DNA from 3 places in the Streptomyces sp. NPDC057445 genome. Region 1 is predicted to be linked to each of the others. Evidence: riboswitches for the same ligand, from Rfam matches in the RefSeq annotation. Region 1 holds a riboswitch; each other region holds the start of a gene.
The links. Region 1 has a riboswitch for cyclic di-AMP ahead of ACFU5O_RS07010 (peptidoglycan DD-metalloendopeptidase family protein). Riboswitches for the same ligand answer to the same signal wherever they lie in the genome.

Region 2: another riboswitch for cyclic di-AMP. It lies ahead of ACFU5O_RS09915 (NlpC/P60 family protein); the one in region 1 lies ahead of ACFU5O_RS07010 (peptidoglycan DD-metalloendopeptidase family protein).
Region 3: another riboswitch for cyclic di-AMP. It lies ahead of ACFU5O_RS29760 (transglycosylase family protein); the one in region 1 lies ahead of ACFU5O_RS07010 (peptidoglycan DD-metalloendopeptidase family protein).

What each region holds. Positions count from the first base shown of each region.
Region 1 is NZ_JBHVDH010000002.1:479,663-487,524, reverse strand. It holds gene ACFU5O_RS07030 (STM4013/SEN3800 family hydrolase) at 1-229, shown strand, start outside; gene ACFU5O_RS07025 (STM4012 family radical SAM protein) at 226-1,545, shown strand; gene ACFU5O_RS07020 (STM4011 family radical SAM protein) at 1,559-2,467, shown strand; gene ACFU5O_RS07015 (SGNH/GDSL hydrolase family protein) at 2,428-3,219, opposite strand; gene ACFU5O_RS07010 (peptidoglycan DD-metalloendopeptidase family protein) at 3,397-4,428, opposite strand; cyclic di-AMP (ydaO/yuaA leader) riboswitch at 4,433-4,589, opposite strand; gene ACFU5O_RS07005 (tyrosine-protein phosphatase) at 5,267-6,082, shown strand; gene ACFU5O_RS07000 (DUF6126 family protein) at 6,099-6,245, opposite strand; gene ACFU5O_RS06995 (helix-turn-helix domain-containing protein) at 6,257-6,892, opposite strand; gene ACFU5O_RS06990 (aspartate aminotransferase family protein) at 6,960-7,862, opposite strand, start outside.
Region 2 is NZ_JBHVDH010000003.1:434,846-442,707, forward strand. It holds gene pcrA (DNA helicase PcrA) at 1-2,038, opposite strand, end outside; cyclic di-AMP (ydaO/yuaA leader) riboswitch at 2,248-2,412, shown strand; gene ACFU5O_RS09915 (NlpC/P60 family protein) at 2,411-3,565, shown strand; gene ACFU5O_RS09920 (hypothetical protein) at 3,705-4,058, opposite strand; gene ACFU5O_RS09925 (NlpC/P60 family protein) at 4,286-5,383, shown strand; gene ACFU5O_RS09930 (alpha/beta hydrolase) at 5,424-6,566, opposite strand; gene ACFU5O_RS09935 (LuxR C-terminal-related transcriptional regulator) at 6,693-7,391, opposite strand; gene ACFU5O_RS09940 (PspC domain-containing protein) at 7,388-7,862, opposite strand, start outside.
Region 3 is NZ_JBHVDH010000020.1:34,477-42,338, reverse strand. It holds gene ACFU5O_RS29780 (exopolyphosphatase) at 1-215, opposite strand, end outside; gene ACFU5O_RS29775 (DUF501 domain-containing protein) at 212-742, opposite strand; gene ACFU5O_RS29770 (septum formation initiator family protein) at 780-1,253, opposite strand; gene eno (phosphopyruvate hydratase) at 1,334-2,620, opposite strand; gene ACFU5O_RS29760 (transglycosylase family protein) at 2,938-3,609, opposite strand; cyclic di-AMP (ydaO/yuaA leader) riboswitch at 3,613-3,780, opposite strand; gene ACFU5O_RS29755 (transglycosylase family protein) at 4,039-4,977, opposite strand; gene ACFU5O_RS29750 (cytochrome P450) at 5,107-6,363, opposite strand; gene ACFU5O_RS29745 (Uma2 family endonuclease) at 6,473-7,102, shown strand; gene ACFU5O_RS29740 (nucleoside triphosphate pyrophosphohydrolase) at 7,115-7,862, opposite strand, start outside.

The DNA of each region.
Region 1 (7,862 bases):
GGAGTACGTGGACCGGCACATCGGCCGGCTCTTCACCGCGGCGAGCAGCAGACGCCGGTGCTTCACCATCGTCTGCTCCGACCACGGCACGGCGTACGGCGACGACGGCTACACCGGCCACCGGCTCGGCCACGAGGTCGTCTGGACGGTTCCGTACGCGCAGTTCTTCCTCCCGGGCCCCGGCGCGGCGGTCCTCACGGACCATGGCTCGCCGGAGGGCGCCCGATGAGCTCGATCCGCCCGTACCAGAGCTATGTGTACGCCTATCCGCACAAGACCGCCTACCGCCCGCTCGGCGACCGCCCCTCACTCCGTGAGCTGTGGGCCGGGGAGAGCAAGGACGCGCTCTCGCTCTATCTGCACATACCGTTCTGCGAGGTGCGCTGCGGCTTCTGCAACCTCTTCACCCGCATCGGCGCGCCCGACGAGCTGACCACGCGCTATCTCGACGCGCTGGAGCGTCAGGCGGTCGCGGTCCGGGACGCCCTCGGGGACGCGGCGCCGGTGCGGTTCGCCACGGCGGCCTTCGGCGGTGGCACACCCACGTTCCTGACCGCCGCCGAGCTGGAGCGGCTGTGCGACATCGCAGAGAAGCGCATGGGCGCGGACCTGAGCGCGGTGCCGCTCTCCGTGGAGACGTCCCCGGCGACGGCGACCGCCGATCGGCTCGGTGTGCTCGTGCGGCGCGGCGCGACCCGGCTGAGCATAGGTGTCCAGAGCTTCATCGACGACGAGGCGAGGGCGGCGGTCCGCCCCCAGCGTCGCTCCGACGTCGAGGCCGCGCTGGGCCGGATCCGTGACGCCGGAGTCCCTGTCCTCAACATCGACCTGATCTACGGCATCGACGGCCAGACGGCGGCGACCTGGCGGCGCTCGCTCGACGCGGCGCTCGCGTGGCGGCCCGAGGAGCTCTATCTGTACCCCCTCTACGTGCGGCCGCTGACGGGCCTCGGCCGTCTCGCGGCGGACAGCGACGCGGCGTGGGACGGCCGGCGCCTCACGCTGTACCGCCAGGGCCGTGACCATCTTCTCGCTCACGGCTACGAGCAGCTTTCGATGCGGATGTTCCGCCGCGCCGACGCGCCGCCGCAGGGCGCGGACGACTACGCCTGCCAGACGGACGGAATGATCGGCCTCGGCTGCGGAGCCCGCTCGTACACCTCTCGCCTGCACTACTCCTTCGACTACGCGGTCGACATGCGCCAGATACGCACGATCATCGACGACTACACAGAGGCCGAGGACTTCACACGGGCGGAGGTGGGCCGCCGGGTCGACGGGGAGGAGGCGCGCCGTCGCCATCTGCTCCAATCGCTGCTGCAGGCGGGGGGAATGTGCACGGCGGAGTACGAAGCTCGGTTCGGCAGGAGGCCGGCCGACGACTTCGCGGCCGAGCTCGCGGCATTCGCCGGGCGCGGCTGGCTGGAGGAGGCGGACGGACTGCTGCGGCTGACATCGGAGGGCCTCGCCCACTCGGACGCCCTCGGCCCCGAGCTCTTCTCCCCCGCCGTACGGGCCGCGATGGCCGCGTACGAGCTGAAGTGAGGGGCGCGCACAGATGGATCTGACCGTGCTGTACCGGGGCCGGCTCGCCTCCTGCGACTACGACTGCCCGTACTGTCCGTTCGCCAAGCGCCGCGACAGCCGGGAGCAGCTGCGTGCGGACCGGGAGGCGCTGGAGCGGTTCGCCGGCTGGGCGGCGGGGCAGACCGACGACCGGCTGTCGGTGCTGTTCACGCCGTGGGGCGAGGGCCTTGTGCGTTCCTGGTACCGGCGTGCCCTGGTGGAGCTGTCCCTGCTGCCGCACGTCCGCCGGGTCGCCATCCAGACCAATCTCAGCTGCCGGACCGACTGGCTCGCGGACGCGGACGCGGACACGCTGGCGCTGTGGTGCACGTACCACCCCGGCCAGACGCCGTACGACCGATTCCTCGGCAAATGCCGCGAACTCGTGGGCCGAGGAGTCCGGTTCAGTGTCGGAGTCGTCGGCTTCGACGAACATCTGGAGCAGGCCCGCCGGCTGCGTGACGATCTCCCGCCGCATGTCTACCTGTGGGTGAACGCGGCGGAAGGGCGTACGTACACGGACGAGGAAGCCGCTCGCTGGACGGCACTCGACCCGCTCTTCCCCTACAGCCGCCACCCGCACCGATCGGCGGGGCTGCCGTGCCGGACGGGCGAGTCGGTGATCTCGGTGGACGGTGAGGGGACGGTACGGCGCTGCCATTTCGTGCGGGCCGAGCTGGGCAATCTCTACGACGGCTCGTTCCGGGCGGCACTGCGGCCGCGCCCCTGCCCTCTCGCCGTGTGCGACTGCCACATCGGCTATGTCCATCTGGAGTCGCTGCCGCTGTACGACGTGTTCGCGGGCGGGGTCCTGGAGCGGATCCCCGCCGCTTCGCAGTACCGGCCCGGCGGGCCCGGCACTCAGAGCGGGAGCAGATCCGGACGCTTCGGCTCCACATGATCGCCGGAGGATTCGCCCCGCAGCCGTCGGCCGATCCACGGCACGAGGTGCTCCCGCGCCCACTGGATGTCGTCACGCCGGACGTCGAACGTGCCGCGCGGCGGCAGCGGCGGCCACGGCTGGTCGGGGTCGGCGGGCACCTCGATGCCGAGCACCTGCGCGGCGCGCAGCGCGACTCGGGTGTGGCCCTCGGGCGAGAGATGGAGCCGGTCGCCGTCCCACGCTCGTCTGTCCTGGACGGACTTGAGCGACCACAGGTCGAGGACGGGGCAGTTGTGGCGGTCGGCGATGGCACGCACATGCGCGGTGTATGTGGCGATCTTGCCGCGCAGATGACGGAGCACGGGCACGCCCCGGGTGTCGAAGCCGGTCGTCACCATGACGGTGCCGACGGCACCGGCAAGGTCGGCGACGGCTCGTTCGAAGCGCTCGGCGACATCGTCCGGGTCGGTGCCGGGACGGATGATGTCGTTGCCTCCCGCGCAGAACGTCACCAGGTCGGGTGCGAGTTCCTTCGCCCGCGGGACCTGCTCCTCCACGATCTGGTCGAGGAGTCGTCCGCGTACGGCGAGATTGGCGTAACGGAACGTGTGCTCCGGTACACGGTCGTCGAGAAGGACCGCAAGGCGGTCCGCCCAGCCCACGAACTGTCCCTCTGGTCCAGGGTCTCCGACGCCCTCGGTGAAGCTGTCACCGATCGCCGCGTACGACCCGAATGCGCCATGTGCTCTTGATCTCGAATCGTCTGCCACGTCGAGACATCATTCACCGGGTGAAGTGACCTACGCCACCGTAGGGAGGGGTTGACGTGGCGTGACATAGACCACCTGGTCAGGTTCTCGCAAAGTGGGAATACGGCGGAACACAGACGTCCGCCACCCCCTCCGTCAGGAAAAGGGGCGGCGGACGTCACTGACGTTACGTCAGCTTCAGATCGACACGCCGTGCTGCCGGAGATAGGCCAGCGGGTCGATGTCCGAGCCGTAGCCCGGTCCGGTGCGGATCTCGAAGTGCAGGTGCGGGCCGGTGGAGTTGCCGGTGGAGCCGGAGAGGCCGATCTGCTCGCCGCCGCGAACGCTCTGGCCGGACGAGATCGAGAGCGAGGAAAGGTGGGCGTACTGCGAGTAGGTGCCGTCGGTGTGCTGGATGACGACCTGGTTGCCGTAGGCGCCGGCCCATCCGGCCGAGACCACGGTGCCCGGGCCCACGGACTTGACCGAGGTACCGACGGAGGCGATGAAGTCGAGACCGGTGTGGTAACCACTGGACCACATGGCACCGGGGGTTCTGTAGGCGGTGCTGATGCTGCCGGTGACCGGAGCGGTGTAGTCGGTGACCTTGCTCGGCGCGGCGGGAGCTGCGGCCGGCGCGGCGGGAGCTGCGGCCGGGGCCGCGGCGGGGGCGGGGGCAGCAGCCGCACCCGAGCCGGGACGGGAGGCGGCGGGCCCGGCGGCGGCCGCAGCACGCTCGGCCGAGCGGGACGAACGCTCCTCCTTGGCCGGAGCAGCGGCCTCCTTGGCCGGAGCAGCGGCCTTCTTCGCCGGAGCAGCGGCCTTGCGCTCCGCCGGGGCCTTCGACTCGGGCTTGCCGCCGATCGTGAGCTTGAGCCCCGGGTGGATCAGTGACGGGTTCTCACCGACGGCCTCGCGATTGTCGGCATACAGCTTCTTCCAACCGCCGTCGAGGTCCTGCTCGGCCGCGATCTTCGAGAGGTAGTCACCGGCGACGACCGTGTAGCTCTTGGGCGCCTTCGGAGCCTTGGGCGTCTGCGGGGCGACGGCCCCCTGGGCGACGGAGGCGACATGACCGGAGGTCACGGCGGGAGCGGACTTCTCCACAGCGTGCGCACCGGCGGTGCCGATGAGCGGGAGTGCGATGGCGGCGCCACCCGTACCGGCGGCGACGAATCCGCGCGTGAACGGGCTGGTCCTCGGACGGCGGTGCTTACCCTTTCCGGGCATGGCGAATTCCTCTCCGGCGCCTGCGAGGTGAGCTGTCGGGTTCGGGCTGGAGATGCCCGGCCGCGCATGCGCGACTTCACCCCTAGCCGTCCGGTACTCCCGGCCGGCGGACTTACCTGGGTCCCCCGCTCCTGCCACACGTGGATGGGTGCGATATTCCGGACGGCGGCAGGATTGGGCGATCCGACCGGATTGCGGTGACCGTAAGCGAGCCGGACCGAGGGGAACAAGCCACCTCATTCGGTCGGCATTCGCCCGCCCGATATCAACACGGAATTTCCGGTCACACTCCGTGGATTCGGGATCTTCGATGTCCTTACGGACAAGGGGAATTGACCGCGGCACACGGCAACAGAACGTCACGAATATGATCCCGCTCACTGCGCGGAGGCCATCTCCCTTGTTACCGGGGCGCGTTATGCGAAAACAGTCAATACGGACAGAAGGGCCATTAGAGACTCATGCCGACAATCTCTAACTTCGCGGATGGAACGCAGCGATCACACATTCCGTCGCCGCAGCCAGGCACCACCGCGTCGAGATCACCCCGGAGCTCCGTGTCCGTTCCGTGATGCAGCAGCAAGGTCGCAGCGGAGTCGTCCCGCAGCCGGTGATGGAGGTCGAGCGCAAGAGCGTGAACGGGACCAGGGAAGGGCGGCCACAGCCCGGAGCAGCGTGCACAGCGGCTCCCCTGCCGGACAGAACCCGGATACGCCCCCACCGACCGCGCTCCCAGAGCCGCAGGAACCGAGATGATTGCCTGAGGAATCAATGTCGTATGGTCAGGATCGCGCCACTGTCGGCGAGCAGTGCCGACCGCAGACACGGAGGAGTCCCCGTGACGCAGCAGCTGCCCCAGGTCCCCTCGACCGAACCTGAGCTCTCCGGCGTGCGCAACTTCCGGGACGTCGGCGGACTGCCGACGGTGGACGGGCGCCAGGTGCGGTACGGCCGGCTCTTCCGCAGCGGTCACCTCGCGCACGCCACCGACAGCGACGCCGCCTTCCTCGCGTCGCTCGGGCTCCACACGATCTTCGACTTCCGCAATGCCGCCGACCACGGGCTGGAGGGCCCGGACGTCGAGCTGCCCGGGGTGCGGAACGTGAACATCCCGCTCAGTGATCCCGCCGACGGCGCGGAGTTCTGGGGGATGGTCCGCGACGGCAACCTCGACCAGCTGAAGTCGATCCTCGCCGACGGCAAGGCGGCCGGCCGCATGTCCGCCTCGTACCGGGTGATGATCAAACACCGCACGGCCGAGCACAGCCGGGTCCTGCACGCGCTGGCGGAGGACAGCGTTCCGGCGCTGATGCACTGTGCGGCCGGCAAGGACCGCGCGGGTCTCTCGATCGCCATCTCGCTGCTCGCGGTGGGGGTGGAGCGGGATGCCATCGAGGCCGACTACCTGAAGTCGAACGACCCGCACCGGCGCTACAAGGTGCGCCGCAGCGACTCCTCCCCCGCGGGGATGTCTCCGGAGGTCATGGAGCTGCTGAGCCCGCTCTTCGACGCCCGGTCCGAGTACCTCGCGGCGGCGTTCGCCACCATCGAGGAGACCTGGGGCAGCACCGAGCGCTACCTCTCCGAGGGACTCGGCGTCTCGTCCGAGACACGCGAGCGGCTGCGCGAGCGGCTGCTGGACGGCTCGGTCTGAGCCCCGCAGCCGCCGGTCAGCTGCCTCCGACGGTGAACAGCAGGTAGAGGAAGGCCGCGAACAGGTGGCCCGCGACCAGATAGGCGAACAGCCGGACGATCAGTCCGACGGGAAACGTCTGCTCCTGGTTCGCGTCGTTCTTCGATGACGGCTTCTTCGGCATGGCCAGTCTCCTCAAGCGTGCGGGTGGGCGTGCGGGTCGGGGCTCTGCAGCAGGGTGTGGACGAAGAGCAGCTCGACCCCACCCGGTGCGACCGCGGCGATACGGTGCGGCGTCAGCGAGTCGAAGTGGGCGCTGTCCCCGGGTTCGAGTTCGTGCACTGTCTCGCCCAGGCCGAGCCGCAGCCGGCCTTCGAGTACGTACAGCCACTCCTCGCCGGGATGGACCCTCACCAGGTCCCCCTGGCCCCCGGCCCCGTGGGGCACCCGGACCCGCAGGGCCTGCATGGCGCGCCCACGGCCACCGGCCTGCTGGTAGGTCCAGCCGTCGGCGGCTGCGTGGCCCGTCCGGTCGCCGCGAATGATCGCGTCGCGTTCCGGATGCAGCTCGCCGAGCAGCTCCCCGACCGTCGTACCGTAGATCCTGGCGAGGGTGAGCAGCATGGGCAGCGACGGCTGCCGGTTGCCGGTCTCCAGCCGGGAGAGATGGGCAGGCGACAGACCGGCGCGCTGCGCCGCGGCCTCAAGGGTGAGGCCCTGTCGACGGCGCAGTTCACGCAGCCGGGGCGCGACCTCGGGCAGTTCGTCGACCGCCTTCGCGGCGGGCTCCTGGCGGTGCGGCCCGGAAGACTGTCCGGCAGAAAGGCTCATGCCGCTATTGGGCCAAAATCTTTCCTCTGAGGCAAGTAACTTGCCTCAGAGGCAAAGGACAGGGGCCTCAGCGATTGGCCACGGCCTGCTTGACGAGTGTCCTGCCGAAGTCCCACATCAGGCCGCTTCCCCCGTGCGCGTCGTCCATGACCGCGGTGAAGGCCTGGACGAAGCGCTCGACCTCGGCCTCGCCGATGATCAGCGGCGGGATCAGCTTGATCACTTCCAGATGGTCACCGGAGACCTGGGTGAGGATCCGGTGCTTCTGCAGCAGCGGCACGACCACCATCTGCGCGAAGAGGCCCTTGCGAGCGGCCTGCAGCACGGTCCACCGGCTGCGCAGCTTCAGGGAGGACGGCCTGCCGAACTCGATGCCGATCATCAGCCCGCGCCCGCGGACGTCCTGCAGCAGTTCGTAGCGCTCGACGAGCGCCGCGAGCCGTGTCCTCAGCAGTTCCCCGGTGATCCGTGCGTTCGCGACGATCTGTTCGTCCTCGATCACCGAGAGGACCGCGAGTCCGGCAGCCATCGCCTGGGCGTTCGAGCCGAAGCTCGCGGAGTGCACCAGCACGCGGTCCATCGACGAGTAGACCTTCTTGAAGATCCAGTCCTTGCCGAGGGTCGCGCCCACCGGCACGTAGCCGCCCGAGAGCGCCTTCGCGACGCACACCAGGTCGGGCTCCACGCCCTCCTCGTGCTGGTAGGCGAAGAAGTCGCCGGTCCTGCCGAGGCCGGTCTGCACCTCGTCGGCGATGAGCAGTGCGTTGTGCCGGTGCAGCAGCTCCTGGGCCGCGGACAGGAACCCGGGCGGCGCCTCGTGCACCCCCTTGCCCTGGATGGGCTCCACCACGAAGCCCGCCACATCGCCCCGCTTCAGCTCCCGCTCCAGCGCGCCGAGATCCCCGAGCTCGATCGCGGTGTCGGGGAGCAGCGGGGCGAAGCCGTCCCGGAAGCCCGCCTCGCCGTTGAC
Region 2 (7,862 bases), on a different contig from region 1:
CCTTGGTCTGGCCGAGCGCCCTCATGTGCGGGAAGACGCCGTCCTCCATGCCCGTGAGGAACACGACCGGGAACTCCAGGCCCTTGGCCGTGTGCAGCGTCATGAGGGTGATGACGCCGCTGCCTTCCTCGTCCTCGTCCGGGATCTGGTCGGAGTCGGCCACCAGCGCGACCTGCTCGAGGAACTCGGCGAGCGTGCCCGAGCCATCCTCCGCACCGCGCTCCTGCTCGAACTCGAGCGCGACGGCGGCAAGCTCCTGAAGGTTCTCGATGCGTGTCTCGTCCTGCGGGTCGGTCGACGCCTGCAACTCGGCGAGGTACCCCGTGCGTTCGAGCACGGCTTCCAGGACGGTGGCCGGACCGGCGCCCGACTCCACGATCGTGCCGAGCTCCTCCATCAGCGTGTTGAAGCGCTTGACGGCGTTGGCCGACCGGGCCGCCATCCCGTACGCCTCGTCCACCCGCCGCAGCGCCTGCGGGAAGGTGATCTTCTCGCGCAGCGCAAGCGCGTCGATCATCGCTTCGGCGCGGTCGCCGATGCCGCGCTTGGGGACGTTGAGGATGCGGCGCAGTGGGACGTTGTCCTCGGGGTTGGCCAGAACGCGCAGGTAGGCAAGCACATCGCGGACTTCCTTGCGCTCGTAGAAGCGCACGCCGCCGACGACCTTGTAGGGCAGGCCGACCCGGATGAAGATCTCTTCGAAGACACGGGACTGTGCGTTCGTCCGGTAGAAGACGGCGACGTCACCGGCCTTGGCGTGGCCCGCGTCCGTCAGCCGGTCGATCTCGTCGGCGACGAACTGGGCCTCGTCGTGCTCGGTGTCCGCGACATAGCCGGTGATCTGCGAACCCGCGCCCGCGTTCGTCCACAGGTTCTTGGGGCGACGGCTCTCGTTGCGCTCGATGACGGCGTTGGCCGCGGAGAGGATCGTCTGGGTGGAGCGGTAGTTCTGCTCCAGCAGGATCGTGGTGGCGTCCGGGTAGTCCTCCTCGAACTGGAGGATGTTACGGATCGTGGCGCCGCGGAAGGCGTAGATCGACTGGTCGGCGTCACCCACGACGCACAGCTCTGCCGGGGCCAGATCCTCGTATCCCGTGCCGACCAGCTCGCGCACCAGCGTGTACTGGGCGTGGTTGGTGTCCTGGTACTCGTCGACCAGGACGTGGCGGAACCGGCGCCGGTAGTGCTCGGCGACGTCCGGGAACGCCTGGAGCAGATGGACGGTGGTCATGATGATGTCGTCGAAGTCCAGCGCGTTGGCCTCGCGCAGCCGCGCCTGGTACATCCGGTAGGCCTCGGCGAGGGTCTTCTCGAAACCTCCCCCCGAGCCTCCGTCCTGGGAGGTACCCCCGGCCTGGTCGGCGAAGGCCTCCTCGTCGATCAGCTCGTTCTTCAGGTTCGAGATCTTGGCGCTGAAGGACTTCGGCGGGAACTTCTTCGGGTCGAGGTCCAGATCACGGCAGACCAGCGCCATCAGCCGCTTCGAGTCGGCGGCGTCGTAGATCGAGAACGACGACGTGAAGCCGAGCTTCTTGCTCTCCCGGCGCAGGATCCGCACGCAGGCGCTGTGGAAGGTGGAGACCCACATGGCGTTGGCGCGCGGGCCGACGAGGTGCTCGACGCGCTCCTTCATCTCGCCCGCGGCCTTGTTCGTGAACGTGATCGCCAGTATCTGGCCGGGGTGGACACGGCGGGTCCCCAGCAGATGGGCGATCCGGTGGGTCAGCACCCGGGTCTTGCCGGAACCGGCACCGGCCACGATCAGCAGCGGGGAGCCGGTGTGCACGACGGCGGCGCGCTGCTGCTCGTTCAGCCCGTCGAGCAGCGCGGCCGGGTCCACGGCAGGGCGCGGCGCGCCGTCGCGGTAGTGCACGTCCCGCGCCGGAGGCACGTCGAACCTGCCCTCGAAGAGGTCGTGCGGGACCTCCTCGTGGGGTCCGTGGTCGTCATGCTCACCGTGCTCGGGCGGCGGGGGCTCCTCCGAGGCCGAGGTGCGCTGGAGGTCCGCCAGGAAGCTGTCGTCAAAGAGGCTGCTCATCGCTCTACGAGTCTAGGCCGCCGGACCGACAGCCCGCCTCCGCCTTCCACCACAACCCGCCAATCACCATCCGTAGCATGAAAGTCACGACAGGTAAAGGTCACGGAAATGTATCGGGCATATCGCACATCGACCTTCACAGGAGCACCACGATTTGGCTAGCGTGCTCGCCCAGGCAGCCCGTCCCCTCATCGGCGACCAACGCCAATCGGGCAGCCACGCCGAATCCGGGCATTCCGCAAGGAAGTTCGGAACCGGGGACCCACCATGCACAACTGGGGTGAATCGGGCCAAGCTCAACTCGGCCCGTAGGACAGCCTTCCGATCCGTCCGAACCCGACAGCTAACCCGGTAGGCGGTCCACGGAAGGAGATGCCGGCCTTGGCGTCGCATCGCAAGACGCAGCCCCGTACGCGTCCACGTACGAAATCCCCCGCCGTCGGGTTCACGACGGCAGCCCTCGCGGGCGTCACCCTGCTCTCTACCCAGAGCGCCCAGGCCGAACCCCGGCCGAGTGTCGAAGAGGTCCAGAAGAAGGTCGACGACCTCTACCGGCAGGCGGGCACCGCGACCCAGCAGTACAACCAGGCGAAAGAGGACACCGCCGAGCAGCGCCGCGAGGTGGGCCGGCTCCTCGACAATGCCGCCGAGCGCACGGAGTCCCTGAACGAGGCCCGCCGCGAGCTCGGTTCGTACGCGGCCGCCCAGTACCGCACCGGTGCCGTCACGCCGACCGCCGCGCTGCTCCTCGCCGACAGCCCCCAGGACTACTTCGACCAGACCCGCCTGATGGACCGGCTCTCCGACGAACAGCGCGGCGCCGTCGCCGACTTCGAGGAGCAGCAGGCCTCGGCGGCGAAGCAGCGCGCGAAGGCGACCCGGAGCCTGGAGACGCTGACCGCTTCGCAGCAGTCGCTGCGCACCACCAAGGAGACGGTCCAGCGCAAGCTCGCCGAGGCACGGACGCTCCTGTCGAAGCTGACGGCGGAGGAGAAGGCACGGCTGGAAGCGCTGGAGCGCCAACGCGAGGAAGCGGCCCGCCGCAAAGCGGAGGCCAAGGCCAAGGCCGAGGCGGAGCGCCGCGCGAGGGAGCAGGAGCAGCAGCAGGAGCAGGAGCAGGGCACGGCCCCCGGTGCGGAGACGGGGACGGGGTCCGGCACTTCGAGCGGGACATACGCCGCCAAGGCCGAGAAGGTGCTCTCCTTCGCCCGCACCCAGATCGGCAAGCCGTACGTCTGGGGCGCGACCGGGCCCAGCTCCTACGACTGCTCCGGCCTCACCCTGGCCGCCTGGAAGGCCGCAGGGGTCGATCTGCCCCGCACCACCTGGGACCAGGTCAAGGTCGGTCAGCGCGTGGCGACGAAGGATCTCCTCCCCGGTGATCTGGTCTTCTTCTACGACGACATCAGCCACGTCGGCATCTACATCGGCGACGGCAAAATGATCCACGCCCCGAAGCCGGGTGCGAACGTCCGCGAGGAGTCGATCTACTACATGCCGATCTACGGGAGCGTCCGCCCCGCCTAGACCGCCGGCTGCCGCTGCCGCTGCCGCCGCACCCTGCTGTACTCGCGCCGCAACCGGCCTCCGACCGGGGAGAGTTGCGGCGCGATGCGGACGGCCCCCGGAAGGGGAACCTGATCGGTCGCCAGGCCTGCCGGCCGGATCACGTCCAGAGCGTCGCGATGAAGATGTTGACCACCGTCAGGCCGCCCACCGCGCCGAACACCGCCTTGTCCACCTTCTCCTCGTCCCGCTTGACGTAGACCAGGGCGAGGATCACCACCAGCACCGCGAGCTTGATGCCGACCTTGAGGTTGTTCACCGACTGGTCGTCCGCCTCGTTGAGCCCCACCAGCGCAACGCCCGTGACCAGCATCGTCAGCGCGCCGTGCAGCATCGCCGGCGTGAACCGCGCCGTCCCACGGCCCATCGCCTTCATCTGCGTCAGGAAGCCGCCGAGCAGCGCCGCGATACCGATGATGTGCAGGGCGACGAAGACATTGATGAGTACGTCCATGGCACCGGAGCCTAGCCCGAGCGATCCAAAAGCGACCCGGCCGGTCCGACTCTCGCCAATACCGGTCATGACACCTCCCTGGCACATACCGGAGGCCTAGCGTCCTCCCCCAGGTGGCCGACTCCCACCGCCGCCACATGTCCGGGGCGGCGCACTGTCGGCCGCCGCGCCGGCGGACCCGGCGGCGGGCCGTTTCCCCTGTGCGGCCCGCCGCCGATCCGCTCGGCATGAACTGCCGGACTCCGGAAGGACTGGCCCTCGTGGCAGCGCACCGCAAACCCAAGCAGCGCCCGCTCTCCGGCTCTGCTGCCCGTACCGCGCTCACCCTGGCGCTGACCGGTGCCGCGACAAGCACCCTCTTCGACGGCTCAGGGCACGCCGAGCCCGGCCTCACACCCGAGCAGCTGAAGGCGAAGGCCGACAAGCTGTACCAGGAGGCGGAAGAGGCCACCGAGAAGTACAACGGCGCGAAGGAGGCGGCCGGCCGGGCCCGTGATTCGCTGGACAGGCTGAGGGACGAGGCCGCGCGGCGTACGGAGCGGCTCAACGCCTCCCGCAACGCACTCGGCTCGATCGCCACCGCGCAGTACCGGGCGGGCGGCCTCGACCCGGCCGTACAGCTCGCGCTCTCCTCCGACCCCGACGGATATCTGGCCGGGGCGGAACTGGCCGAGCGTGCCGGGGCGCGGCAGACCGCGGCGATCACCGGAATGCGGAAGCAGGCGCGGGAGATGGCCCAGCTGCGGGCGGAGGCGGACGAGCGGCTGGCCGAGCTGACGGCGCGCCGGGCGGAGCTGGCACTGCACCGGACGACGGTACGGAAGAGGCTCGCGGCCGCGCAGTCGGTGCTGGCCCGGATGACGGCCGAGCAGCGCGCCGCGTACGCGGGCGGGGACGGGACGGGAGGCCCCTCTCGGGCCGACCGTGACACCGCCCGTACCGGCGTGACAGATGGAGGACCGGCCGCCGCCACCAACCCCCGTGCCGCCCAAGCCGTCGCCTACGCCTACGGCGCGCTCGGGAAGCCCTACGTCTGGGGCGCGACCGGCCCCTCCGCGTACGACTGCTCGGGGCTCACCCAGGCCGCCTGGCGTTCCGCGGGCGTGTCCCTGCCCCGCACGACGTACACCCAGATCAACGCGGGCCGCAGTGTTCCCCGCTCCCAGCTGGTGCCCGGGGACCTGATCTTCTTCTACTCCGGGATCTCGCACGTGGGGCTCTACATCGGCGGCGGACAGATGATCCACGCCCCGCGCCCGGGTGCGCCCGTCCGGATCGCGCCGATCGACCAGATGCCGTTCGCGGGCGCGACCCGGCCGGTGTAGCCGTCCGGCAGCCCCGGGGCCCGGCCCGGCCCGGGCACGATCAGTGGCCCGCGGACGCCGACGTGGTGGGGGCTCCGTCGGCGGCGACCTGGCGGGACAGCCAGCGGAAGACGTCCGGGATCTGGCGGCTCCACCCCTCGGTGTCATGAGGGCCGCCGACCTCGACGACATCGACGGTGGCCGGCGGCCTGGCCACGGCGCGCAGCGCGAGGCCCGCCTCGAAACCGTCACCCTTCGCCCCGGAGACGTAGAGCGCCGTGCGGGGGGCGACGGGAGCGGCCTCCAGGATGCTGAGCGGGTTGTTGGCGCGGCGCAGCTCGGGGTCGAAGGCGGCGATGGAGGCCTTCTCGGCCGCCGGGTCGTTGTAGCCGGACAGACTCACTCCGGCCCGGTAGCGGTCCGGGTGTGCGACGGCGAGCTTCGCCGCGCAGTGGCCGCCCGCCGAGTAGCCCGCGACCGCCCAGCCGCCGGGCCGCCGCGAGGCGCGGAAGCTGTCCATGACCGCCTTGCGGACGTCGACGCTGAGCCAGCTGTCGGCGTTGATCCTTCCCGGCGCGTTGGCGCAGCCCGTGTCCATCCCGCCCAGCAGCGTGGTGCGCGGGGAGACCAGGATGAACGGCGCCACCTCGCCCCGCTGCATCAGGGGCTTCAGCTGTTCCTGCACCCTGAGCGAGGTGAACCAGGCCCGGGACGAGCCGGGGTAGCCGGGCAGCAGCTCGACGACGGGGAACCTCGTGTTCCGGTAGGCCGGGTCGTTGTACTGCGGCGGCAGCCACACGTACACCTCGCCCCGCACACCGGAGATCTGCCCGTCGAACTCGGTGACCCGCACATCCGGCCCCACGTTCGGGTCGTCCGCGGGCTTGAAGGTCTGCTTCGAGGACGGCAGATCGGTGAAACGCAGCCCGGCCATGCCGTCCCGGCCGAGGTCGACCGCGGCCGTGACATGGTCGCCCGTGCCGAGCAGATCGTCCCAACTGCCGTAGAGACCGTTGCTGTTGTTCACGGCGACGAAGACCACCAGCAGTGCGGTCGCCTGGGCGAGTCCGACCATCAGCAGCCGGACGGCCCCCCGCACGAGAGCCGGCCCGCGCACCTTGCTCCACAGCGCCAGCGGAAGCACCACGGCGGCGGCGGCCAGCACGATCGCGGTCACGAAGAAGGGAGTCCCGGTCAAGCTCATCACGGACAGTCAGAGGGGAAAGGCACCGGGCCGGTTGCCGCCGCCGTGTACCGGCTGCATCACAAATGAGCCTCAAACATCACGGAACGCCGCCCGTGGCCGACGGAGCATCAGACAGTGGGGGCATCAGACGAGCCGACGGGCCGTCGCCCACCTCGTCAGCTCGTGCCGGTTCGAGAGCTGCAGCTTCCTCAGCACGGCCGACACATGCGACTCGACCGTCTTCACGGAGATGAAGAGCTGCTTCGCGATCTCCTTGTAGGCGTACCCGCGCGCGATCAGCCGCAGCACCTCGCGCTCCCGCTGGGTGAGCCGGTCGAGGTCCTCGTCGACCGGCGGCGCGTCCGTCGACGCGAACGCGTCCAGCACGAAACCCGCGAGCCGCGGCGAGAACACCGCGTCCCCGTCCTGCACCCGGAAGATCGAATCCACCAGATCGCTGCCGGTGATCGTCTTGGTGACGTAGCCGCGGGCGCCGCCACGGATCACCCCGATCACGTCCTCCGCCGCGTCCGACACCGACAGTGCGAGGAAGCGCACGGGGCGCTCCGCCGTCCCCATCAGGCTCGCGCAGCGCCGCAGCACCTCGACCCCGCCGCCGCCCGGGAGATGGACGTCGAGAAGCACCACCTCGGGACGTGTGGCCGTGATGACGGTGACCGCCTGGTCGACATCGGCCGCCTCGCCGACCACCTCGACGCCCGTCACCTCCGTGCGGCCGATCTCGGCCTGCACCCCGGCCCGGAACATGCGGTGGTCGTCGACGAGCACGACCCGTACGCGACGCTCCGTGGTCCCCTCGTTTGCGTCGGTCTGCTCGGTCATCCGTCCGCCCTCTCCATCTCAAGTTCCACTTCCGTGCCCCCGCCGGGTACGGAACGCAGCCGCGCCGTGCCGCCGTTGCGCTGCATACGCCCGATGATCGATTCTCTTACGCCCATGCGGTCCTCCGGTACCGCGTCGGGATCGAACCCCGGCCCCCGGTCCCGTACGGAGACGAATACGGTACGGCCCTCGACCTCCGCGTACACCTGCACCGGACCGCCCTCGCCACCGTACTTCGCGGCGTTGACCATCGCCTCGCGCGCGGCCTGCATCTGCGCGGTCAGCTTCTCGTCGAGGGGGCAGTCGCCGACCACCACGACCTCGAGCGGGACGCCGTGCTTGTCCTCCACCTCCGCCGCGGCCTTCTTCACCGCGTCGGCGAGGGTGGTGGGCTCCTCGGCCTCCTCCTTGCCGGTGCCCTCCGGCCTGTACAGCCAGTTGCGCAGCTCGCGCTCCTGGGCGCGGGCGAGC
Region 3 (7,862 bases), on a different contig from region 1:
TCGCGGCAGGCGGCGAAGGTGCGCTCCAGCGCCTCGGGGGCGAGGCGGCCGGTGCGGTCCACGCCCTGGCCGAGGCGGACGATGGTCATCCGGCGGTCCAGCTCCGTGAGGTCGCCGGTGGCGCTCCCACCGGGGGCGCTGTCGGGCCCGGTCACGTCGGCGACGAGCAGCCGGATGGAGTTGGTGCCGCAGTCGACGGCGGCGACGCGGCTCACTCGTCCTCCTCCGTGGCAGGCGTCACGCAGGGACCCTTCGCCCACCACTCCGGCAGCATCGCGATCGCCTCGTCGCCGAGCGGGTTCACGCCCGGGCCCGCGGCCAGGGAGTGACCGACCAGGACATGGAGGCACTTCACCCGGTCCGGCATGCCGCCCGCGCTCGGGAAGCCCTTCAGCTCCTCGATCGCGTCGCGCCGCGCGATGTAGTCCTCGTGCGCCGCACGGTAGGCCGCGGCGAGCTCGGGATCGGTCCCCAGGCGCTCCGTCATCTCCTTCATGACGCCGTTCGCCTCCAGCGTGCCGATCGCCGAAGCCGCGCGGGGGCAGGTCAGGTAGTAGAGCGTCGGGAACGGCGTACCGTCCTCCAGCCGCGGGGCCGTCTCGACCACGTCCGGGTTGCCGCACGGGCAGCGGTGGGCGATCGCGCGCAGACCGCGCGGCGGGCGGCCGAGCTGGTCCCGGAACGCGGCGATGTCCGCCTCGGTGGGCGGCGTGTGCTCGGTCGTCGGAGGGGGCGTGTCCATGGATATGTATGTCTCTTCGTTCGTGTTCGTGGCTTCGCTAGCGGCCCGCGTCGGCGTGGTCGACGCCGTCCCAGACGTTCGAGTACCAGGGGCGGCCGACGCCGCCCTCCTCGCTGCGGGACTGCTCACCGGCCTTGGGACCGACCATGGTGTAGGCGGTCTCGCCCGGCCGGACCATGTGCAGGTGCTCACGGGCCAGCCGCATGACGTACGCGTCGTCCTGGAGGCGCGCCTTCTCGTCACGCAGGCGCTCCACGCGCGCACGAGCGGCTTCGGCGAGCCGCCTCTGCTCGGCGACGTCGTTGCGCTGCGACACATACTGACGCGTCGGGTACGCGAGCGCGACGATCATCGAGCAGACCACCAGCGCGAGGAAGGCCGCCCGGCCGGTCAGCCTGGAGCGCCGGGCCTGGCGGCGCGTCTGCGAGCGGTAGACGCGGGCGGCGGTCTGCTCGCCGAGCAGCCGCAGTCTGGTCGCGGTCGAGAACCGGTCGCGGTCCTTGCCGGCCATGGTCCCGCCTCCCCTTTGTTACGCGCGTACGTCCCCGCACACGGTACGGGACCGGGTGCGGGGACGTACGGAGGCAGGTGTCAGCCCTTGAACCGCGGGAACGCAGAGCGGCCCGCGTAGACCGCCGCGTCGTCGAGGATCTCCTCGATGCGCAGCAGCTGGTTGTACTTGGCGACGCGCTCGGAGCGGGCCGGGGCACCGGTCTTGATCTGGCCGCAGTTGGTGGCGACGGCCAGGTCGGCGATCGTGACGTCCTCCGTCTCACCGGAGCGGTGGGACATCATGCACTTGAAGCCGTTGCGCTGGGCCAGCTCCACGGCGTCCAGGGTCTCGGTCAGCGAACCGATCTGGTTGACCTTGACCAGCAGGGCGTTCGCCGCACCGTCCTCGATGCCGCGGGCGAGGCGCTCGGGGTTGGTGACGAACAGGTCGTCGCCGACCAGCTGCACCTTGGCGCCGAGCCTGTCGGTGATGACCTTCCAGCCGGCCCAGTCGTCCTCGAACAGCGGGTCCTCGATGGAGACGAGCGGGTACGCGGAGACGAGCTCCTCGTAGTACTCGGTCATCTCGGCGGCGGAGCGCTCCTTGCCCTCGAAGACGTACTTGCCGTCCTTGTAGAACTCGGAGGCGGCGACGTCGAGCGCGAGGGCGATGTCCTTGCCGGGCGCGAAACCGGCCTGCCGGACGGCCTCGAGGATCAGGTCGAGGGCCTCGCGGTTGGAGTCCAGGTTCGGGGCGAAGCCGCCCTCGTCACCGAGACCCGTGGACAGACCGCGCTCCTTCAGGACCTTCTTGAGGGTGTGGTAGACCTCGGTGCCCCAGCGCAGCGCCTCGGAGAAGGACTCCGCGCCGATCGGGGCGATCATGAACTCCTGGATGTCCACATTGGAGTCGGCGTGCGAGCCGCCGTTCAGGATGTTCATCATCGGCACCGGCAGCAGGTGCGCGTTCGGGCCGCCCAGGTAGCGGAAGAGAGGGAGGTCGGCGGCCTCGGAAGCCGCGTGGGCGACGGCCAGGGACACACCGAGGATGGCGTTGGCACCGAGGGACGCCTTGTTGTCGGTGGCGTCCAGGTCGAACATCGCCTGGTCGATCAGACGCTGCTCGGTGGCGTCGTAACCGACGAGCTCCGGGCCGATCTGCTCGATGACGGCGAGTACCGCCTTCTCGACACCCTTGCCGTGGTAGCGGTTCGGGTCTCCGTCACGGAGCTCAATGGCCTCGAACGCACCGGTGGAGGCACCGGAGGGAACAGCAGCACGGCCGGTGCTGCCGTCGTCGAGGCCGACCTCGACCTCGACCGTGGGGTTGCCTCGGGAGTCCAGGATTTCCCGGGCTACGACGACGTCGATGGACGGCACGAGCATCTCCTTCTGGGATGTGACGCTAAATGTGACGCAAGCGGTGCAGGGCCGCTTCGGCCTTGCGGCATGAGCCTAACCGGCTCGGGGGCATCAGCCGGCCGGTGCCCGCCCCGTGGGACGAAAAAGGGAATCAAACAGACAGAAACCCCGGCCCGGCGCGTACGGGGGAAGGCGCGCCAGGCCGGGGGGCTGAGGGGGACGGGGGTGCGTCGTCCGGTGGTCCGCCGGGTCCACCGGACGACGTGATCCCCCGGGGACCACGAAGGTCCCCGGTCCGGGGCGGGGAGTCCCCGGTGTCGGGGGCCCCGGAGCAGGGTGGGTCAGCTCAGGTGGAGGAGCTGGCCGGGGTGGATGACGTCCGCGTCGTCGAGGATGTCCTTGTTCAGGTCGAAGAGCTTCTTCCAGCCGCCTTCGACCTTCTTCGCCTCGGCGATCTTGCTGAGGGTGTCGCCGGCCTTGACCTTGTACTCCCCGTCGCCCTTCTTGACCGGGGCGGCCGGGCGCTCGGAGCGGGTGGTCGGGGCCTCGGCGCGCTTCGGGGCCGGGGCGGGGGTCTCGGCCTTGGGGGCGGCGGGCTTCGGGGCGGCCTCGGCGGCGCCACCGGTGAACGGGGCGTTGGACAGGCCCACGCCACAGTGCGGCCATGCGCCCTTGCCCTGGCCGGCGAGGACCTTCTCGGCGACCTGGATCTGCTGGGCCTTGGTGGCCTGGTCCGCGCTGCCGGCGTATGCCGTGCCGCCGTACGCGGCCCAGGTGGAGGCCGAGAACTGCAGGCCGCCGTAGAACCCGTTGCCGGTGTTGATGGACCAGTTGCCGCCCGACTCGCACTGGGCGACGGCGTCCCACTCGGAGGCGGTCGCGGCGGACGCGGTGCCGGAGGCCATGAGCGGCGCGGCGATGGCGGCACCGGTGACACCGGCGAAGGTGGCGATACGGGCGGTCCGCCCGAGGGCGGTCTGGCGGCGGTGCTTGCCCTTGCCTGAAAGCAGCATGAAGTATCCCCTCACCGACGCCTACGAGGTGAGCTGTCGGGTTCGGGCCAAGTGAGTTGCCCGGCCGCGCAGACCATGCGCGCGGCTCCACCCCAAGCCGTGCCCTCCCTCAACGGGCGGGTACGGCACTTACCTTGGGTCCCCCGCTCCTGCCTACGGCGCATGATGCGTCGACTGTTCCCTGCGACCGACGGCAGGATTCGGCGTGACGGTCGACGGGGCCCGCGATGGCGAGCGTTCAGACCGTAAACACACGTCTCCCCGATGTTCAAAGACGAACATCGGGGAGAAAACGCCCATACCCGTCACGGACGGATGTCCGTTTTCGCAGGTGAGAGGCGGGATGGCCCTACTTGGCGGGCATGAGGCGCCAGTTGACCGGAAGAGACCCATGTCTCACTTGCACAGAAACGGACATAAGCGCCCTAACTACTTCTTCAACTGCTCCTGATCCAGGCCCAGATCGAGGCTCTGGCCAGGGAGGATGAGGTCGGCGTCAGAACCGACGACATCCTCGTTCGCCTCATAGAGCGCGGGCCAGCCGCCGGGGACCTCGTTGGCGTCCGCGATCGCCCAGAGGTTGTCGCCGGGCCGGACGGTGTACTCACCCGGCGTTGCGGCGACGTCTCGTGCCGATCCGTCACCTCGTGAGGCATGGCGCCCGGAATCACGCTCACTGTCAGAACTGCCCGAATTGCCCGGCTCGTCCTCATCGGTGGCCGCGGTACCGCGGTGCTTGCCGGCACCGGAGTCGGCGCCCTCGGCGGGATCGGCGCCCTCGGCGGACTCGGGCGCGCTCGGCTCCTGCCGCGAGCCGGCGGGCTCGGACGTCTCGGGCGACGCCGAGGAGTCCGTGGAAGGCTTCGACGACTCCGGCGAGGCGGAGGCCGAGGGGTCCGTCACGACGGAGTCCCTGCCGTCACCGAACGACGGCGGGTCGACCTCCTCCTGGACGCCGAGCGTCACACCCGGATCGACCTGGGCCTTGGCCCCGCCGGTCGTGAGCCCCGTGATCGCGGCGCAGCTCGCCCATGCGGAAGGACCCTGGGCGGCGAGGACCTTCTCCGCGACGGCGATCTGCTGCGAGCGGCTGGCGAGGTCGGGGCGCGGCGCGTAGGTCGTGCCGCCGAACTCGTCCCACTGCTCCTGCGACAGTTGCAGCCCGCCGTAGTAGCCGTTGTCGAGGTCGGCACTCCACATGCCGCCGCTCTCGCAGTCCGCGACCCGGTCCCATGTGGTGGTGTCGGCGGCCGAAGCGGAACCCGCGCCGAGCAGCGGGATCGCGATGGCCGACCCGGTCACGCCTGCCGCGACGATGAGGGCGGGAGCCTGACGGGGGCGGCGGTGTCGACCGTTCCCGGAGAGCATGCGGTGGCCTTTCGTGTGACGACAGGGGACCGAAGGGTCCCGAGTTGACGGTGAACGTAGCCGCATTCGAACGCGCATCACAAGTCGATGCAGCGGAGATCACGTGAAAGTCACGTTACTGACGCGTCGTCAGTTTTCTTGAGGAGTGAACTCAACGGGCAGAGTGCGCAATCCGCGCATAATGAGCCCCCCACGCCACCGCAAATCGGAAGGATCCGTCGCAAGTCGCAAGTCGGGCAAGCGGGTCAGCAGAGTCGCGAGCGCGGTCTGTCCCTCCAGCCGCGCCAGCGGCGCACCGAGGCAGTAGTGGATGCCGTGCCCGTACCCGAGATGCGGATTGTCCCGGCGGGCGAGATCGAGGACGTCCGCGTCGGGGAACCGCTCCGGGTCCCTGTCGGCAGCGGCGAGTACGACGAGGACGGGGTCGCCGGCGGCGATGTCCTGCCCGCCGAGGGTGAGCGGCTCCGTGGCGAAGCGCCACGTGGCCAGCTCCACCGGCCCGTCGAAGCGGAGGAGTTCCTCGACGCCGGTGGCAAGCAGTTCTGTTTCGCCGGCGGCGACGGAGGACTGGAGGCGGGCGCGCTGCTCCGGGTGGCGCAGCAGCGCGTACACACCGTTCCCGATGAGATTGACGGTCGTCTCGAAACCGGCGAAGAGGAGGATGAAGGCCATGGCGGCCGCCTCGTTCTCGGTGAGGTGCTCGCCGTGGTCGGACGCCTTGATGAGTCCCGAGATGAGGTCGTCACCCGGAGCCTCGCGCTTGCGGTGGATCAGCTCCGCGAGATAGCCCCGCATCTTCTTCACCGAGCGCGCCACACCGCCACGGGGTCCGCCGCCGTGACGGATCATCATTCCGGCCCAGTCACGGAAGTCGTCCTGGTCCTCGGGCGGGACGCCGAGCATGTCGCAGATGGCGTAGATGGGGAGCGGGAACGCGAACTCATGGATGAGGTCCGCGCTCCCCTTCTCGGCGAAGCCGTCGATGAGCCGGTCCGTCAGTTCCTGCACGCGCGGGGCGAACTCGGCGACCCGGCGAGGGGTGAAGGCCTTGGAGACGAGTCGGCGCAGCCGGGTGTGGTCGGGCGGGTCGATGTTGAGCAGATGCGTCATCAGCTCCGCCTTGCGTTCCCCCGGGATCCCGGTCTTGCCCTTCGCGTGCGCCGGCTCGTCGTGATGCGCCGGGTTCTTGCTGAGCCGCTGGTCCGCGAGGGCCTGCCGCGCGTCGCCGTACCGGGTCACCAGCCAGGCCTCGACCCCACTGGGAAGCCGGGTCCGGTGCACGGGCGCGTGATCGCGCAGCCAGGCGTAGGCGGGGTACGGGTCGGTGGCGAACTCCCAGGTGAAGAGCTCGGGGGCGTCTGGGACGCCGGACGGCTGGTCGTGCATGGGTCGACGGTAGCGCCCGCCGCACCGGCTCACTCGTTCGGCGGACGGCTACGCATTCCCCCTGGGTAGGCTGACCGTACGCGCCATACTCCGTCGCATGGGAGCGCTGATGAGTGCCGCAGCCGAAGACCGGAGGGACGACCAGGACGGCCGGGAGGAGCAGTACGTGTTCCCGGTCCCGCCCCCCGGTGGGTGGACGGCGGACGACCTCGACCGGATCGAGGGTCTCCCGCCGCACACCGAGCTGATCGACGGGGGACTGTTCTTCGTGAGCCCGCAGACCTTCTTCCACATGGCCGCGCTGCGCCTGCTGGAGAACGCCCTGGTGCAGGAAGTACCGGGCCACCTCTACGTCATCCGCGAGATGACCACCAAGCTGGGCGAGCGCGACCGGCCGGAGCCCGACCTCATGGTCGTGCGGCAGAGCGCCCTCAGCGGGTCGACGCAGACCTGGTACGAGCCGGCCGACATCCTGCTCGCCGTCGAGGTCGTCTCCGACGAATCCGTCCAGCGGGACCGCGAGCTCAAGCCCCGCAAGTACGCAGCCGCCGGGATCCGGCACTTCTGGCGGGTGGAGAAGAACGACGGCCTGCCCGTGGTGTACGTCTACGAGCTCGACCCGGCCACGAACACCTACGCCGTCACCGGCATCCACCACAACCGGCTCAAGGTCGACGTCCCGTACCCGATCGAGATCGACCTCACCGCTGTGGACCGGAGGCGAGGAGCCCGGGACTGACGGGCCCGCTCGTCAGTCGCCGTTCGCCGCCGTCTCCGCCGCGCGGATCGCGTCGCGGTAGGTGCGGGCCGCGGCGCGCAGGGCGGCCTCCGGGTCGTGGCCCTCGGCCTCCGCCCGTACGGCCATGGCCAGCAGCTCGTACCCGATGCCGTCGCCCGCGGGCATCGACACGTCCAGCCCGGCCGTCCGCACCCGGCTCGCCAGTTTCGCGGCCAGAGCGAGACCGGGCTGGCCGAGCGGGACGCCGTCCGTCAGCGAGTCGCGCTGCTTCTCGACGGCCTTCGTGCGCAGCCAGTGCGCCTTGACGTCCTCAGGGGTCTCGGCGTGCTCGTCCCCGAAGACGTGCGGATGGCGGTGGATGAGCTTGTCGACGATCGTCCCCGCGACGTCGTCGATCGAGAACGGCTCTTCGGCGTCCTCCTGCGCGATGCGTGCGTGGAAGACCACCTGCAGCAGTACGTCGCCGAGTTCCTCGCGCAGCTCGTCACGGTCGCCGTCCTCGATGGCCTCGACGAGTTCGTACGCCTCCTCGATGCCGTACTTGGCGAGGCCCTTGTGGGTCTGCTGCGAGGACCACGGGCACTCACGGCGGATGCGGTCCATGACCTGGACGAGGTCGAGAAGACGCGCGCCCGGCAGATCGTAGGAGCCCGGAAGCAGCTCGAGATCCGGCATCTGCACCCTGCCCGACCCGGCCATGCGGGCCAGGCCGTCGGTGAGCGCCCGGTCGCCCTCGCCGACGGCGAGGACGACGACGGTA